Regions from separate parts of the Novosphingobium sp. PY1 genome, predicted to be linked through region 4. Evidence: riboswitches for the same ligand, from Rfam matches in the RefSeq annotation. Region 4 holds a riboswitch; each other region holds the start of a gene.

Region 1 (3,385 bases), on a different contig from region 4:
GGCGGAGGGGCACAGGGCACGCACAATCGCTGGACTTTTTCCGCCATAGGCAGCGGAGAAGCGGATCGTCATGTCAGGCGGGCCCTTTGTGTCGTTGTTCTGATCGCCACCCTTATGACGATGATGCTCTAAGTGTTTGTAATGGCCTATGGTTGCCGAATTCTTGCCATGGCCTCACGGTGCCCCGAAAGGAGACAGGTCGCGCCGGGTCAGGTGCCCGGCTGGGCGATCCAGCGGCCGCTATTGGCGTATTGCGGCTTGATGTCGCCGGTTTCGGGCAGCTTCTGCGCCCGGTAGAGTGCTTCGCCGCCGCGTTCGCGAATGGCGCTGGAATAGATCGGCGCGGGCGCGGTCTTGGCGGCGGCTGTCTCGATCGGGCTTGTCGCGGCAGTCGGCGCTGCCCCTTGCGCATCGAACTTGCGCTGGATCGCCACCGGATCGAGCGTGTCTGCCGCCGCCATGGTGGGCGAAGCGGTGTCGCGGGGGTGCGGCGCGGCTGCCGGTTCGCCGCCCAGGTAGGCGAAGCGGAAGGCGCCCGGGCGGCCCGCCGCGCCATGGAAGCTGTAGAAGCGATGCGCCCCGATGGTGCCGAGGTAATCGAGGCTCGCAGCCCAGTAGGGATGGACCTGCACGGTGTGGTAATGCGTCGCCAGGCCGACCGGGGCATAGACGTAGCCCGACAGCGCGGCGCGGGCGACCTGCATCGCCCGGTCCCAGAAATAGCGCGAAGGTTTGCGGGCGAGCGAGCCGTCGCAGGTGAACGAGAACTGGCAGCCGGTGGAGCGTTCCGATCCTTCGTAGACCACGCCGCACACGGTATTGGGATAGGCCGGGTGGGCCACCCGGTTGAGCACGACCTGCGCAACCGCACGCTGGCCGGCTTCGGCCTCGCTTGCGGCTTCATAGTATATGGCGGCGGTCATGCACTGCAGCGCGCGGGTGCGGTCGATGCCGCTGGCATCGATGGTGAGCGGGCGGGCAGGGGCGCGGGCTTCAGGGGCCGGTGCGTCCGCGTCCCCGGCGTCGGAATGGATGCCTTCGCCCACCTGCAGGGGCGCGGCTTCCTGTTCGAGGTAATAGAAGGCGGAGCCGGGAAAACTCGATCCGGCGCGCTCGAAGGGCATCGGCTCGGGGGTCTGCGCCTCGGCCGTGGCAGCGGCGATGGTGAAGCGGTCCCAGTGTCCCGGTGAGGCGAAGGCAGGCAGGGCGATGGCGGCAAGGCCTGCAGCAGCCACGCTCCAGCGCCGCTGCAGATGGGCGCGGTGCGCATGCCGGTTCCTGCGCCCGCGCTCGAACCGGGCCGCGAAGTCGCGCGGGCGCGCCTCGCTTTCGCCGATCAGGGCCATCAGGGCAGGTGGCTCGGTCACTCGGTTCCTTTCGCTCGCCTTGTCAAAGTGCGCACCGTCAATGTGCGCCACTTCAACGTGCGCCCCGTCAACGTGGCTCGTCGGCGCATCCTGCGCCTAACCCGCCTATCGATCCGGCGCATCCGCTCCGTGGTCGCCGTCCCGAAGCGACACACCGCCGCCTTGTAGCCTTAACCGGTAAACAAACCGGTTGCGCGGGCAGGTACTTGCGCGGCCGTGCTTGCAAAGCCTGCAACACCGCAGTATCCGCCCGGCCACGTCACGGGTTGTCCGGCTTGCCGGACCTAAGAGGGAAGCCGGTTCGATTCCGGCGCTGTCCCCGCAACTGTGACCGGGGAGTTCCGTCCCGATTGGCCACTGGCGTCTTGTCACAAGGATGCCGGGAAGGTGGGGCGGCGCTATGATCCGGGAGCCAGGAGACCTGCCAGTGATGGTCGTTCCGCGCCGGGCGGGTTGGACCGGAATGCAGCGAGTCATGCGCCGTGAAGGCGCGGCCTCAGCCACGAGCGACGCTTCGTTCAGGTTGGAGGTTTGTACGTGAAGTATCTGTATCTGCTCGGCACCGCGCTTGCCGTGTCCACACCCGCTCTTGTTTCCCCCGCTCTTGCCGATGAGGCCGATGTCGCGCCGTTCGTTCCGCTGGGTGACGCGATCACGGTGATCGCGACCGGCAGCGCGCTGCGCGTCGATCAGGCGGGGCAGCCCGTCAGCGTCGTCGGCAGCGAGGAGATCGATTCCATCCAGGGGCCGGACGTCGCCCGCGTGCTGGAGCGCCTGCCGGGCGTGACCTTCAGCCGTAACGGCAGCATCGGCGGGACGACGAGCCTGTTCGTGCGCGGCGCCAATTCCCAGCAGCTTCTGGTGCTGGTCGACGGCCTGCGCGTTGCGGACATTGCCGCGCCCAGCGGCGGGTTCGATTTCGGCAACCTGATGACCGGGCCGGTCGGCAGGGTCGAACTGCTGCGCGGCTCGAACTCGGTCGTCTGGGGATCGGAAGCCATCGGCGGCGTGCTGGCGATCACCAGCCGCGACGTCAACGGCGTCGAGGGCTCGGCAGAGTATGGCGCGCGCGACAGCTTCGACGGGCAGGTTTCGGCCGGGCTTTCCGGCGAGACCTACGGCGTCAACCTCAATGGCGGTTACATGCGCACCGATGGCATCAGCCAGGCGGCGTCCGGTACCGAGGCCGACGGCTTCAGGCAGTGGCGGGCCGGTGGCCGTGCCCACGTCGATCTGGTGCCGGGCCTTACCGCCAGCGTGGTGGGCCGCTTTACCGATGGCACGCTCGACCTCGATGGCTATCCGGCGCCGGATTACACTTTCGCCGATACGCCCGAGTACCAGAAGACCCGCGAGCTGGGCGGCCGCGCGGGGCTGACGTGGACCGGCGATGCGCTCACGCTCGATGCAGGCTATCAGGTTTCGGACACCCGCCGCCGTTACTACGACCCGACGATCTCGGACCAGTTCAATTCCGAAACGCAGGGCCGCAGCGAAAGGGCGGAACTGAGTGGCTCCTACGACGCCACCGATGCCGTCCGGCTCGACTTCGGGGGCGCCCATGAATGGTCGCACATCAAGTCCGACGATTTCCTCTACGGCTCGCGCATTCGCGCCGACGCGGAACTGACGAGCGTGCATGGCCTGCTCGGCTACTACGGCAATCTGTTCAGCCTGGCCGCGGGCGTGCGCTACGACGACCACTCCAATTTCGGCGACAAGTGGACCTTCGGTGCCAACGGCAGCGTCACCGTGGCGGCGGGCTGGCGCATCCGCGCCTCCTACGGCGAAGGCTTCAAGGTGCCCACGCTCTATCAGCTGTTCTCCGAATACGGCAATCCCGACCTGATGCCCGAGCGCAGCCGCAGCTACGATGCCGGGATCGAGTATGGCGACCGCAACGGCCCGCTGCACTTCGCGGTCACCGGCTTTCGCCGCGACAGCCGCAACCTGATCGACTACGTCTCGTGCTTCGGATCGAGCGATGCGCTTTGCGGGGATGGCCGCTACGGTTTCTA
Region 2 (3,385 bases), on a different contig from region 4:
GCCTGGATCGCCACTGCGGCGTCGACCGCCGAGCCGCCCTTGCGCAGCACGTCCACCCCTGCCTTCACCGCCAGGGGATTGGCCGCCGCGACCATTGCATGCTTTGCAAACCCGGCCTGTTCGCGCTCCGGTACTTCGGACCGTGCGGTCTGCTCGACGGTTGCTGCAGGGGGCGGACTGGCCTGGGAAACGCTGGCCTGGGAAACGGTCGTCAGTGTCAGTGCGGCAAGGCCGACGGACAGGAAAAGGCGGCGCAATAGGGTTCTCCGCGGGGTAGCTTCAATCGATCTTGTCGCGGCGATGGCCCCTTCAGTCAGGGACTCGCGCGATCGCCGGGACGGAACCTAACAGTTCCGTCCGGCAGGTATAGGGGCTTGCGGCGAGGACATTTCTGCTTGCAGTGCGCTGCCGTTGGCTAGAGGTCGATCCCCGGCTGCGCCTTGATGCCATTGCGGAAAGCGTGCTTCTCGTCACCGATCCTGCTTACCGTGTCGGCCAGTTCGATGAATTCGGCATGGGCCGCGCGCCCGGTGATTACCACGTGCTGCATCTCCGGCCGGTTCCTGATCGCAGGAAGGACTTCTTCCAGCGTGAGGTAGCCGTAATTGATGAGGTACGTCAGTTCATCGAGCACGACGAGCGAGATCTCAGGATCGGCCAGCGCGGCCTTTGCCTTGGTCCACCCGGCCTGCGCAGCGGCAATGTCGCGCTGGCGGTTCTGGGTTTCCCAGGTGAAGCCCTCGCCGCAGTTCTCCCAGGTGACGCCCGGCTGCACGGAAAGGAAAGCGCGTTCGCCTACGTCGACCTTGCTCTTGATGAACTGGAATACCGCCGCCGTGCGCCCGTAGCCCAGCGTGCGAACCACCATGCCGAAGGCGCTGGAGGACTTGCCCTTGCCGTTTCCTGTAAGAACGAGCACCAGCCCCTTGTCGATCCTGGCTGCAGCAATGCGCGCATCGACTACGGACTTGAGCTTGCGGGTCCGTTCCTTGTGGCGGCGGTCTTCTTCGGCGAGATTTTCGGTATCGGTCATAGCGGTTTGGCCTCTCTCGGGGGTGGCATGCGGCGGGGCGAAGGAGAGTCCGGCAAGTTTGGCATTCACTCGGGTTTCCTCTTCGACGCACGCACGATTGTCGTTTGCCAAGGGATTGCCCGCAGGATGCGAGGCCCTCGTCCGCCCGGTTCATCCCGCCCGCGCGAAGGAACGACGGTAGCGGGCCGGTTTCCTGACTTTCCGGATCGCCGCGCCTTTCGCCGCCTTCTCGAACAGGGTGTGCCCGTTCAATGGCATAGTGGCGATGCGCTCACCGGTCACAGTTGCGGGAGCAGTGCCGCAGATGCAGCGAAGACTTCGCTGCCCGGACTTCCCGATTAAGCCCTTGCGGGCACCCGTTACGGCCCCGCGGATAGGCCAGGGCAAGTCTGCCTGCAAGCATATTGCGCTTGCGAAGGGCATGACTGCGCGATACTTGCCGGGCTGCGACAGGTTCCCCGCAAGGGGATCAAAAGGGAATTCGGGTGCAAGTCCCGGGCTGCCCCTGCAACTGTAAGCGGCGAGCCATCCGGCCATTTCGCCATTGGGACCCCAAGCCGGTCCTGAGAAGGCGGCCGGAGCGGCGCTGACCCGTGAGCCAGGAGACCTGCCTGCCGCAGTCGTTCTTCATCCGGGCAGGGCGCACCGGGTGTTCGAGGGCCCCGTTATGGCGGGGTCACCCCTCGCGCAACGACAGTCATCGTCTCGCCGGTTGGGATTCCGGTGGGGCTGGAGCCGTTTGCAAGGAGGGAGCGCCGCCATGCTCTTGATGTCATTTTGTCGTCCGCGCTCGGGAGCGTTACGCTGATGCTGCGTGCAGTCGACGCAAACGCCTCGGTTGTGGTCTGCTCGACCTGTCGCCATGCCGAAACCGAACGTGAGGACGAACACGGCGAGCGCGGCGGTGCGCGGTTGGCCTCCGTGATGCGCGAGGTGCAGGCAGGCGATCCAGCGCTGGCCGCCGTTAGCGTTCAGGAAATGCCGTGCCTGTTCGCCTGCAAGCGTTTCTGCACCGTGCATATCCGGGCGCCCGGCAAGATGGGATATGTCTTGGGAGACTTCGCCCCTGACCGTGAGGCCGCGCACGCGATTCTCAGCTATGCTGCGCAACATGCCGAAAGCGAAGAAGGCGTCGTCCCCTATCGCAGCTGGCCGCAGGGCGTGAAGGGGCACTTCATCACCCGCACCCCGCCAGAAGGCTTCTTGTGCACATGATCCGGTTCGAAAGCCGCGAAGCCTTTGCCGCAGCGCTCCTGGATCTGCCCGAGGCCAACAAGGTCGCGCAGGCCGCCGCACAGTTGCGCCAGGACGCCTTGACCAAGCCGCTGGGCTCGCTCGGTCGACTGGAAGACATCGCTATTTTCATGGCCTCGTGGCAGGGGAGGGAACGACCGGTGCTGGAGGGCATCCGTGCGGCGATCTTCGCCGGCAACCACGGTGTCGCCGCAAAGGCGGTCAGTGCCTATCCGCCCGAAGTGACCGCGCAGATGGTCGCCAACTTCGCGGCGGGCGGGGCGGCTATCAACGCCCTGGCCGGCGCTTGCGGTGCAGAACTGGTCATCGTGCCGATCGAGCTGGACCGTCCGACGGCGGACTTCGTCGAGCAGCCTGCCATGAGCGAGGAAGATTGCCTGGCCGCGCTCAATACGGGGGCTGCGGTCGTCGAAGAGGGGTTGGACCTGCTTTTCGTGGGCGAAATGGGGATAGGAAACACCACGCCCGCAGCCGCTCTGTGCGCGCAGGCCTGCAATGGCAAAGCTGCCGAGTGGGTCGGTGCCGGAACGGGTCTCGACAGGGACGGTATCGCCTACAAACAGTCCGTCGTTGCACAGGCCCTGTCCTTTCACGGTGCCCGCTGCACCGATGCTTTCGAAACCTTGCGCCGATTGGGAGGGCGCGAGATTGCTGCAATAGCCGGGGCCATTCTCGCTGCCCGGATCAAGCGCATTCCGGTGCTGCTCGACGGGTTCATCGTCTGCGCCTCCATAGCGCCGCTGGTGGTCGATCAGCCGCGTTTCGCAGCGCACTGCCTTGCCGCTCACTGCTCCATGGAAGCAGCCCATGCCAGGTTGCTGGACTGGCTTGGCCTTGCCCCCCTGCTGCAACTGGGGATGCGGCTGGGCGAGGGCACCGGTGCAGCGGTGGCGGCGCAGCTTGTGCGCTCGGCAATTGCTGCGCACAACGGCATGGCGACATTTGCCGAAGCCAGGGTCGCAGGCGTTGTATGACGAGCTTCATGCTGCACCTCATGCGGCACGGAGCTCCGCAGCGACCCGGCCTGATGCTCGGCCACCTCGACGAGCCGCCGTTGGCTTGCGGCATCACAGCCTGCCTTGAACGTGCTCGCGCTGT
Region 3 (3,385 bases), on a different contig from region 4:
CGGCGAGATCGGGTGCGAACCGGCCCTCGGCCACGGCCTCTGCGTCGGCAAGGGCAAGCACCCCGTCGACAGTGATGCGGCTGCGGATCGCGGGCCAGTCGAAAGCCTTGAGCAGCGGCTTGGGCAGCGCGAGACCCGAAGTTTCGATCAGAATGTGATCGGGCCGGGGTTCAAGCGCCAGCAGCTTCTCGACAGTGGGGATGAAGTCGTCGGCGACGGTGCAGCAGATGCAGCCATTGGCCAGTTCGACGACGTTCTCTGCCGGGCAGTCGGGGATGGCGCACGACTTCAGGATATCTCCATCGACGCCCAGCGTGCCGAATTCATTGACGACGACCGCCAGGCGGCGACCGCCGGCATTGCGGATGAGATGGCTGATGAGCGTGGTCTTACCCGCGCCCAGAAAACCGGTGATGATCGTTACAGGGACCTTGGACAGGTCAGGCATCGGCAATTCCCCACGCGCCATGGCGACAACGGCGGGGCTTGCCGGAAGCGAATCCGACCGACGCGCGGCGACGGGCGGGCGCGAAAAGGCACCCGTTATCGCGCGTTCGTGCAGCCCCAGCCGCACAGCTTCGTCGCTCAGACGGAAGAATTACCGTGCCGTGACCATCCCCTGGATCAAGGCAAGAGCGACCGGTGCGCCGGCAGGTCTCCTGGCTTGCGGGTCACTGCTTGATGCACGCCTTCCCGGATCGCCTTGCGGCTTCACCCAGTGGCCGGCCCTTCGCGTGAGGAAGGGAACCGTGTGCATCTCGCTATCCGCTCACAGTTGCAGGGACAGCCGCGGTTTTGGGAAGGAGAGACCTTCCCGCACCGCATTCCCGATTAAGCCCCTTTCGGGGCACCGGCGCGATCATTCGAAGCACAGAATCGATCCGTGCTTCGAAGCGAGGCCCTAGAACAGATCGACCGCCAAGCCAATCGCCTAAGGACCGGTTCTCATGCCGAGACGCGCACTTCGATATCGTCGAAGCGCTTCCAGCGGTAGATCGCGAAGCTGGCGAGCCAGCACAGCACGAAAAGGCCGATGATGCCGAACCCCAGGCTGTTGAAGTTCTCTCCCAGTTCGCCGGCAATATCGAACAGGCCGCCGGTGAGGCCCAGCTTATCGCCGATCAGGGCGACCGTTTCGATCCCGCCGATGACGATGGCGACAAGCGCCGAAATCAGGGTGATGGTGATGTTGTAGTAGAGCTTGCGGATCGGCTTGACGAAAGCCCACTCATAGGCGCCGAGCATGACGACGCCGTCGGCGGTGTCGATCAGCGCCATGCCCACGGCGAAAAGCACCGGCAGGACGAGGATCGTGCCGATGGAAAGCCCGTCCGCCGCCTGCCCCGCCGAAAGGCCCAGGATGGCCACTTCGGTCGCGGTGTCGAAACCCAGCCCGAACAGGAAGCCCAGCGGAGCCATGTGCCAGCTGCGGGTGATGAGGCGGAACATCGGCCGGAAAAGGCGCGCCATCAGCCCGCGATTGCCCAGCAGCATGTCGAGGTCTTCCTCCACATAGGCGCCCCCGGCACGGACATGGGCGAAGGTCTTCCACACGTTGCGCAGGATGATCAGGTTCATGGCGGCAATCGAGAACAGGAAGATCGCCGAGATCGAGGTCGCGACGAGACCGCCGACCTGCTTGAGACTTTCGAACTGCGTCAGTGCGCTCGTCGTCAGGGCAATGGCTATGGCCGCGATGGTGACGATGCCGGAATGTCCGATGGCGAACCAGAAGCCGACTGCGATCGGGCGCTGACCGTCCTGCATCAGCTTGCGGGTCACGTTGTCGATGGCCGCGATATGGTCCGCGTCCACGGCATGGCGCAGCCCCAGGCCCCATGCCAGCAGGGCCGTGCCGAGCATGAGCGGCCGATCGTGGAACAGCGAGAAAGCCCAGATCCAGGCGGCGATATTGGCGGCCACGAGCGGGCCGAAAAGCCAGCCTATCCGGCGGCGCAGGTTGGGTCGAACAGAATGCGGCAATTGAGCCATGATGCGAAATCGTCCTCCGGCGTCTTGCGACAAGGCCGGGACGAACCGCTCAGGCGAACGGCCGGAAGGCGCAGGCAACCGGACGCCAGGGCCGGTCGACACGCCGCTCCGCTGCGGCCCCGGCCGCAGGTTCGTCGCTCAGACGGAGTTCACCGTGCCGCGGCCATCCCCTGGACCAGGGCAAGAGCGACCAGACGCCGGCAGGTCTCCTGGCTCGCGGGTCACAGCTTGATGCACGCCTTCCCAGGCCCTTCGCGGCATGCCGCATTCGGCCCAGTGGCTGCTTCCCAGGCGCCCATGGCGCATGAAAAGCCCTGTGCATCGCGCTATCCGCTTACAGTTGCAGGGACAGCCGCGGACTTGGGAAAGGCAATCCCTTCCCCGCACCGCATTCCCGATTAAGCCCCTGTTACGGGGCACCGGCGCGATCAATGGGAATCGGCAAGAACCGATTCGAAGGTGCTGATAACACCCCGATTTCGCAGTGCCCATCGCAAGTTTGCGGCAATCGCGCGGCCCAGGCGCGGCGCGCAGCCTACAGGGCGCGTTCGGTAAAGGCGCCGCGCATGCAGTGGTTGGAACTCATCGCCGAGCCGTATCCCCCGGCATTGAGGAAGGCGATGAAGTCCCCCTCCTCAACGGGCGGAAGGAGCGTGTCGGCAGCCCAGATATCAAGCGCTTCGTTGATATTGCCGGCAATCGTCACCCGCTCGCCCGGCGCCGATCCATCGCCGCGCAGCAGGCAGGGAACCGGCTCGCACGGCAGGTCGTAGAAAGCAGGTTCCGGGTGGAGATTGAAGCCCCCGCCGACGAAGACGAACCGGGTGTCGCGCTTGATTTCGACGTCGGTCACGGGAAGCACGAGCATCCCGGCATCCTTGGCAATGTAGTCCCCCGGCTCAACGGCGATGCGCAGGCCGCGTCCGGCAAAATGGCGGCGCAGGATCGCGGCCCATTGCGCCAGATCGAGCGGCCTGTCCCCGCAGCGATGGGGCAGCCCGAGCCCGCCGCCGACGTTGACCGTGCGCACCTGCGGCACTTCGTCGAGGAAGCGAGAGGCCTCCGCGACGGCCAGATCCCAGCTCTCCAGCTGATCGGTCAGGTATCCGCAGCCGACATGAAAATGCAGCGAGGTGATCGCCAGCCCATGGCTTTTCGCGAGGGCAAGCGCCTCGCCCCACTGCTCGCGGTAGATGCCGAACTTGGTCGTTCTTCCCCCGGCATAAGTCAGCTTCTCGGCATCGCCGTAGCCGGTGCCGCGCCCGGGATTCACGCGAATGCCGATCTCGCGGCCCGGCGTTCGCTCACCGATGCGTCGGATCATGCCCATGGTGTCGCAATTGATCGTGATCTCGGGATGGGACAGTAGTCGTTCCAGATCGCGCGGCGTGAC
Region 4 (3,385 bases):
CATTCACGATTTCGCCGAAATCCTTGAACCGCGCCTTCAGGACGGTTCCATTGGCCTCGATCCCGAATGCATCGGTCAGCTGCAGCGCCAGCGTCGCTTCGACGCCTTGCGACGTGCGCTTGCCGACCTGCTGGGTAATCAGGCGGTTTTCCGGATCGGGAGTGAGCAGGCGCCGCTTCTCGATATCGAAAAGCGCGATCGAGGCCGAGCCACGTCCCTCGAGAAGACGCTGCTTTACGCCCACCTCGAACTGCCTCGCGGGTGAGAGCCCGAAGTCTTTCTGCACATTGGACGTGGTGACGAGCGTGCTGATCGGGTCGGTGCCCACCGTGAAGGAGCCATAGAGCGCGGTATCGACCGTCGGATTCAGCACTACGCCGAAACGGCCCGAGGTACTGTGGTAGTTGCGCCGAAAGCCGTTCACCGGAATCCGTGCGTCGATACGCTGCAGGTCGTACCAGTCCTGCCGGAAACCGCCCACCAGCGATACAGATCCGTTCAGCTTGAGCTGGTCTTCCATGAACACCGAGTGCTGCGTGGTCAAGGTGCGGAAGCCCAGGGTCGTGGGCACCGTGGTGATAAAGCCGCCGGGCTCAAAGTCGAATGGATCGACGATGGAACTGCCGCCGTAAGGCGAGTTGTTGAGATGGCGGAATTTGACGCGGTTAAGATCGAAGCCGACCAGCAGGGTGTTCTCAACGCCGCCGCCCAGCGGCGTGCGGACAGTGAGATCCCCGCGATCGCCGATCTGATCCTGTCGGTGCATGATGTTGAGGTAGTCACCGCGCGTCACCAGCCCGGTAGCGGCGGAGAAACGATAGCTCTCGGCATTGAGCCAGTCGCGGTTCGAACTGAGGTAGTAGACCGAGTTGCGCAGCGAAATCGCGTCCGACGCATGCCACTCGGCCGTCAGGCGCGTCCAGCTGTCACGGAAATGGTCTTTGCTGCCCGCGATGTTGAAATTGATGAAACGAAAGCGCTTGTCGAACTTGCCCTCGTTCAGCGGCGCGCCGAAATAGGGCAGAATATCGACGTCGCCATAGTCGGAGGCCAGCGTGAAGCTTAGCGTCGGGCTGGCATCCCAGCGCAGTGCACCGGAAATGGCGAGGTTGCGGTTGTCGCTATTGCGAGCGAGCCAGCCATCGGAACGAGTGGAACTGGCGGCCAGACGATAGGACAGCCCCCCGCCGATCGGGCCGGCCGCATCGCCGGCGATTTGTATCGCATTGTCCGAACCATAGGCCACGCGCGCACGCGCCACGGTGCGGTCGGTCACCGGTTTTTTCATGATGACATTGATCGCTCCCCCGATCGCGCCTTCGCCCGAAATGACCGAACTCGGCCCGCGCAGCACGTCGATGCGATCGACCGTCCAAGGATCTACCGGGAAAGTCAGCGTACCTGAGGCCACGAAGAGGCGCGTGCCGTCCACCAGCAGTTGCACCGAGCCCTGCCCTGAGAACCCGCGCGCCGCCATTGCCGTGTTACCGTTGCCCGGTGTGCCCTGAAAAGTCAGACCGGTGGCACGGCTGACCGCCTCCTGGATGGACAGATCGCCCCGCGCCCGAATCGCGTCGCCGCCGAGCACTTCGACGCTGGCCGGTGTCTCAAACACCGTCAGGCCCAGTCGGCTGCCGCTGCTTCTGGTATCGAGGCTGGTCTCCGCCCGCAGCCCTGTCACCAGGATGGTGTTTGCAGGATCGGCCTCGTCGGCGAGCGCGGTCGAAGAAAGCACGGGGAAGGAAAATACGGCAATACCGCGCGCTGCGCACAGCACAAACTTGGAAGTCGTCATGTAAAAACTTAACCCTGTCCGGCGTCATCGACGTCTGGCGAGGGCGTCCGCGCGAACGGTCGACCCGCGCAACGACACGACGCCCCGGGCGCCGCCGCTTGGGTCGATGCGGCCCTCGCCGCACATGCGTCGCTCAGACGGATTTCACCGTGCCTCGGCCATCCCCTGGACCAGGGCAAGAGCGACCGGACGCTGGCAGGTCTCCTGGCTTGCGGGTCATCGCACGATGCACGGCCTTCCCAGGCCCCGCAGAAATTTGCGTCCGGCCCAGTGGCTGCGGCAGAGCCGGTTGGCCCGCCGCGAATGTGCATCGCACTCGCCGCTTACAGTTGCAGGGACAGCCTCGGATTCGAGGGGCAGGCCCCTCTCACCGCGTTCCCTTTTAAGCTCCCTTTCGGGGGCACCAACGCGATCATTGCCTCCCTGAATTTGAGAGGCAGGAGCGCTCTATTCGAGGCAATCAACATTGGCAAGAGGAACTAAAGCCCTGTTCTCGCGCGGCAAAAAATGGAGGAATGGCAGTCTCCTACCCCTTGTCGGTCGATCAGGCGCCGAATTTCTCACGCCATCAACCGATCGACCAGGATTCACATTTGTGTACTTAACCCGGGCTACTTCGGGCGCCACGGTCAGGGATTTTGGACTCTATCTACGGGCAAATAACCAGTGCGGCGTCCCCCGGCAGAATCCTTCTCCAGCCCGCCACTTTGCGTCGTTTCCAGCATGTCATACTAAGCCTTCCGCTCGGCACGGATCTGAGCTGACATGCGACAGAAGCGTTGTACTGTGCCTTCCGCACGTGCCAACGCAAGATCAGCGATTGCACGCGCAATGCGCCCGTTCCCATCATCGAATGGATAGATTGTTACGAACCACAAGTGCGCAACCCCGGCCTTCAGGACCGGGTCGAGCATCGCCGTCCCGAACCACGCGAGGAAACGGGACATTTCCCGATCCAGTAGGTTTGACGCTGGAGCTTGGCAGTAAGCCCGCTCACGGCCATTCGGCCCGAAGAAGACCTGCATGGGACCACCTTCATTATCCCGCCAAGCACCCACCGTAATCTGGGTTCATCCCGCTTCGCCCCGTCGGGAATAAGGTCGCATGCCAGTCGAAAAGGCACTCAGCTGTCAGAGGTCGACCGTAATTCTGAGTCGCATCCAGCATCATTTCCACGACGCCTTCGACATCGCGATCGGCTTCGACCAATCCACTGATCTCCATCCCGAGGCGGCGAGCAACGGATGAGCGCACTTGCTCCCTATCCAGCACCTCCCCTTCAATCTCGCTGGATTTCAGGACCTTCTCGGTCAGCGCCTGGAGCACCGCTTCTTCGCGCAAAGAAAGTAGCAATGCTTCCATGTGCCCGATCAATCTCCCTTGCCTGTGGCGGACTGATTCTTTCGGGTCTTTTCAAATGTTTCGATACTTCGCAGACTCAGCGCCGAACGATGCGGACGTGGTGCCGTGGTGGCGTCCTAATGACATTCGAACGAGACGATCCCGAAGTTGATGACCGTTCGAGGATTACCTACGAAGCGCATGAAGACATCAGTTCGTTAAGAACGACCCTGCGGCACACAATCGGGG

Evidence for each region. A riboswitch is a leader RNA that binds a small molecule or an ion and turns the genes downstream of it on or off. The one in region 4 is predicted to bind cobalamin.
Region 1: another riboswitch for cobalamin. It lies ahead of J3474_RS14955 (TonB-dependent siderophore receptor); the one in region 4 lies ahead of J3474_RS07730 (TonB-dependent siderophore receptor).
Region 2: another riboswitch for cobalamin. It lies ahead of J3474_RS11540 (DUF1636 domain-containing protein); the one in region 4 lies ahead of J3474_RS07730 (TonB-dependent siderophore receptor).
Region 3: another riboswitch for cobalamin. It lies ahead of J3474_RS13620 (HoxN/HupN/NixA family nickel/cobalt transporter); the one in region 4 lies ahead of J3474_RS07730 (TonB-dependent siderophore receptor).

What each region holds. Positions count from the first base shown of each region.
Region 1 covers NZ_BLTI01000008.1:752,116-755,500, reverse strand. The annotation lists gene J3474_RS14965 (hypothetical protein) at 1-72, opposite strand, end outside; gene J3474_RS14960 (cell wall hydrolase) at 210-1,418, opposite strand; cobalamin riboswitch at 1,614-1,811, shown strand; gene J3474_RS14955 (TonB-dependent siderophore receptor) at 1,905-3,385, shown strand, end outside.
Region 2 covers NZ_BLTI01000008.1:27,299-30,683, forward strand. The annotation lists gene ggt (gamma-glutamyltransferase) at 1-257, opposite strand, end outside; gene cobO (cob(I)yrinic acid a,c-diamide adenosyltransferase) at 416-1,033, opposite strand; cobalamin riboswitch at 1,199-1,408, opposite strand; cobalamin riboswitch at 1,468-1,663, shown strand; gene J3474_RS11540 (DUF1636 domain-containing protein) at 1,841-2,248, shown strand; gene cobT (nicotinate-nucleotide--dimethylbenzimidazole phosphoribosyltransferase) at 2,245-3,261, shown strand; gene J3474_RS11550 (histidine phosphatase family protein) at 3,258-3,385, shown strand, end outside.
Region 3 covers NZ_BLTI01000008.1:477,190-480,574, forward strand. The annotation lists gene cobW (cobalamin biosynthesis protein CobW) at 1-448, opposite strand, end outside; cobalamin riboswitch at 632-870, opposite strand; gene J3474_RS13620 (HoxN/HupN/NixA family nickel/cobalt transporter) at 946-1,992, opposite strand; cobalamin riboswitch at 2,174-2,431, opposite strand; gene J3474_RS13625 (diaminopimelate decarboxylase) at 2,528-3,385, opposite strand, start outside.
Region 4 covers NZ_BLTI01000005.1:72,380-75,764, forward strand. The annotation lists gene J3474_RS07730 (TonB-dependent siderophore receptor) at 1-1,735, opposite strand, end outside; cobalamin riboswitch at 1,972-2,218, opposite strand; gene J3474_RS22615 (Fic family protein) at 2,527-2,820, opposite strand; gene J3474_RS22620 (DUF4172 domain-containing protein) at 2,834-3,157, opposite strand.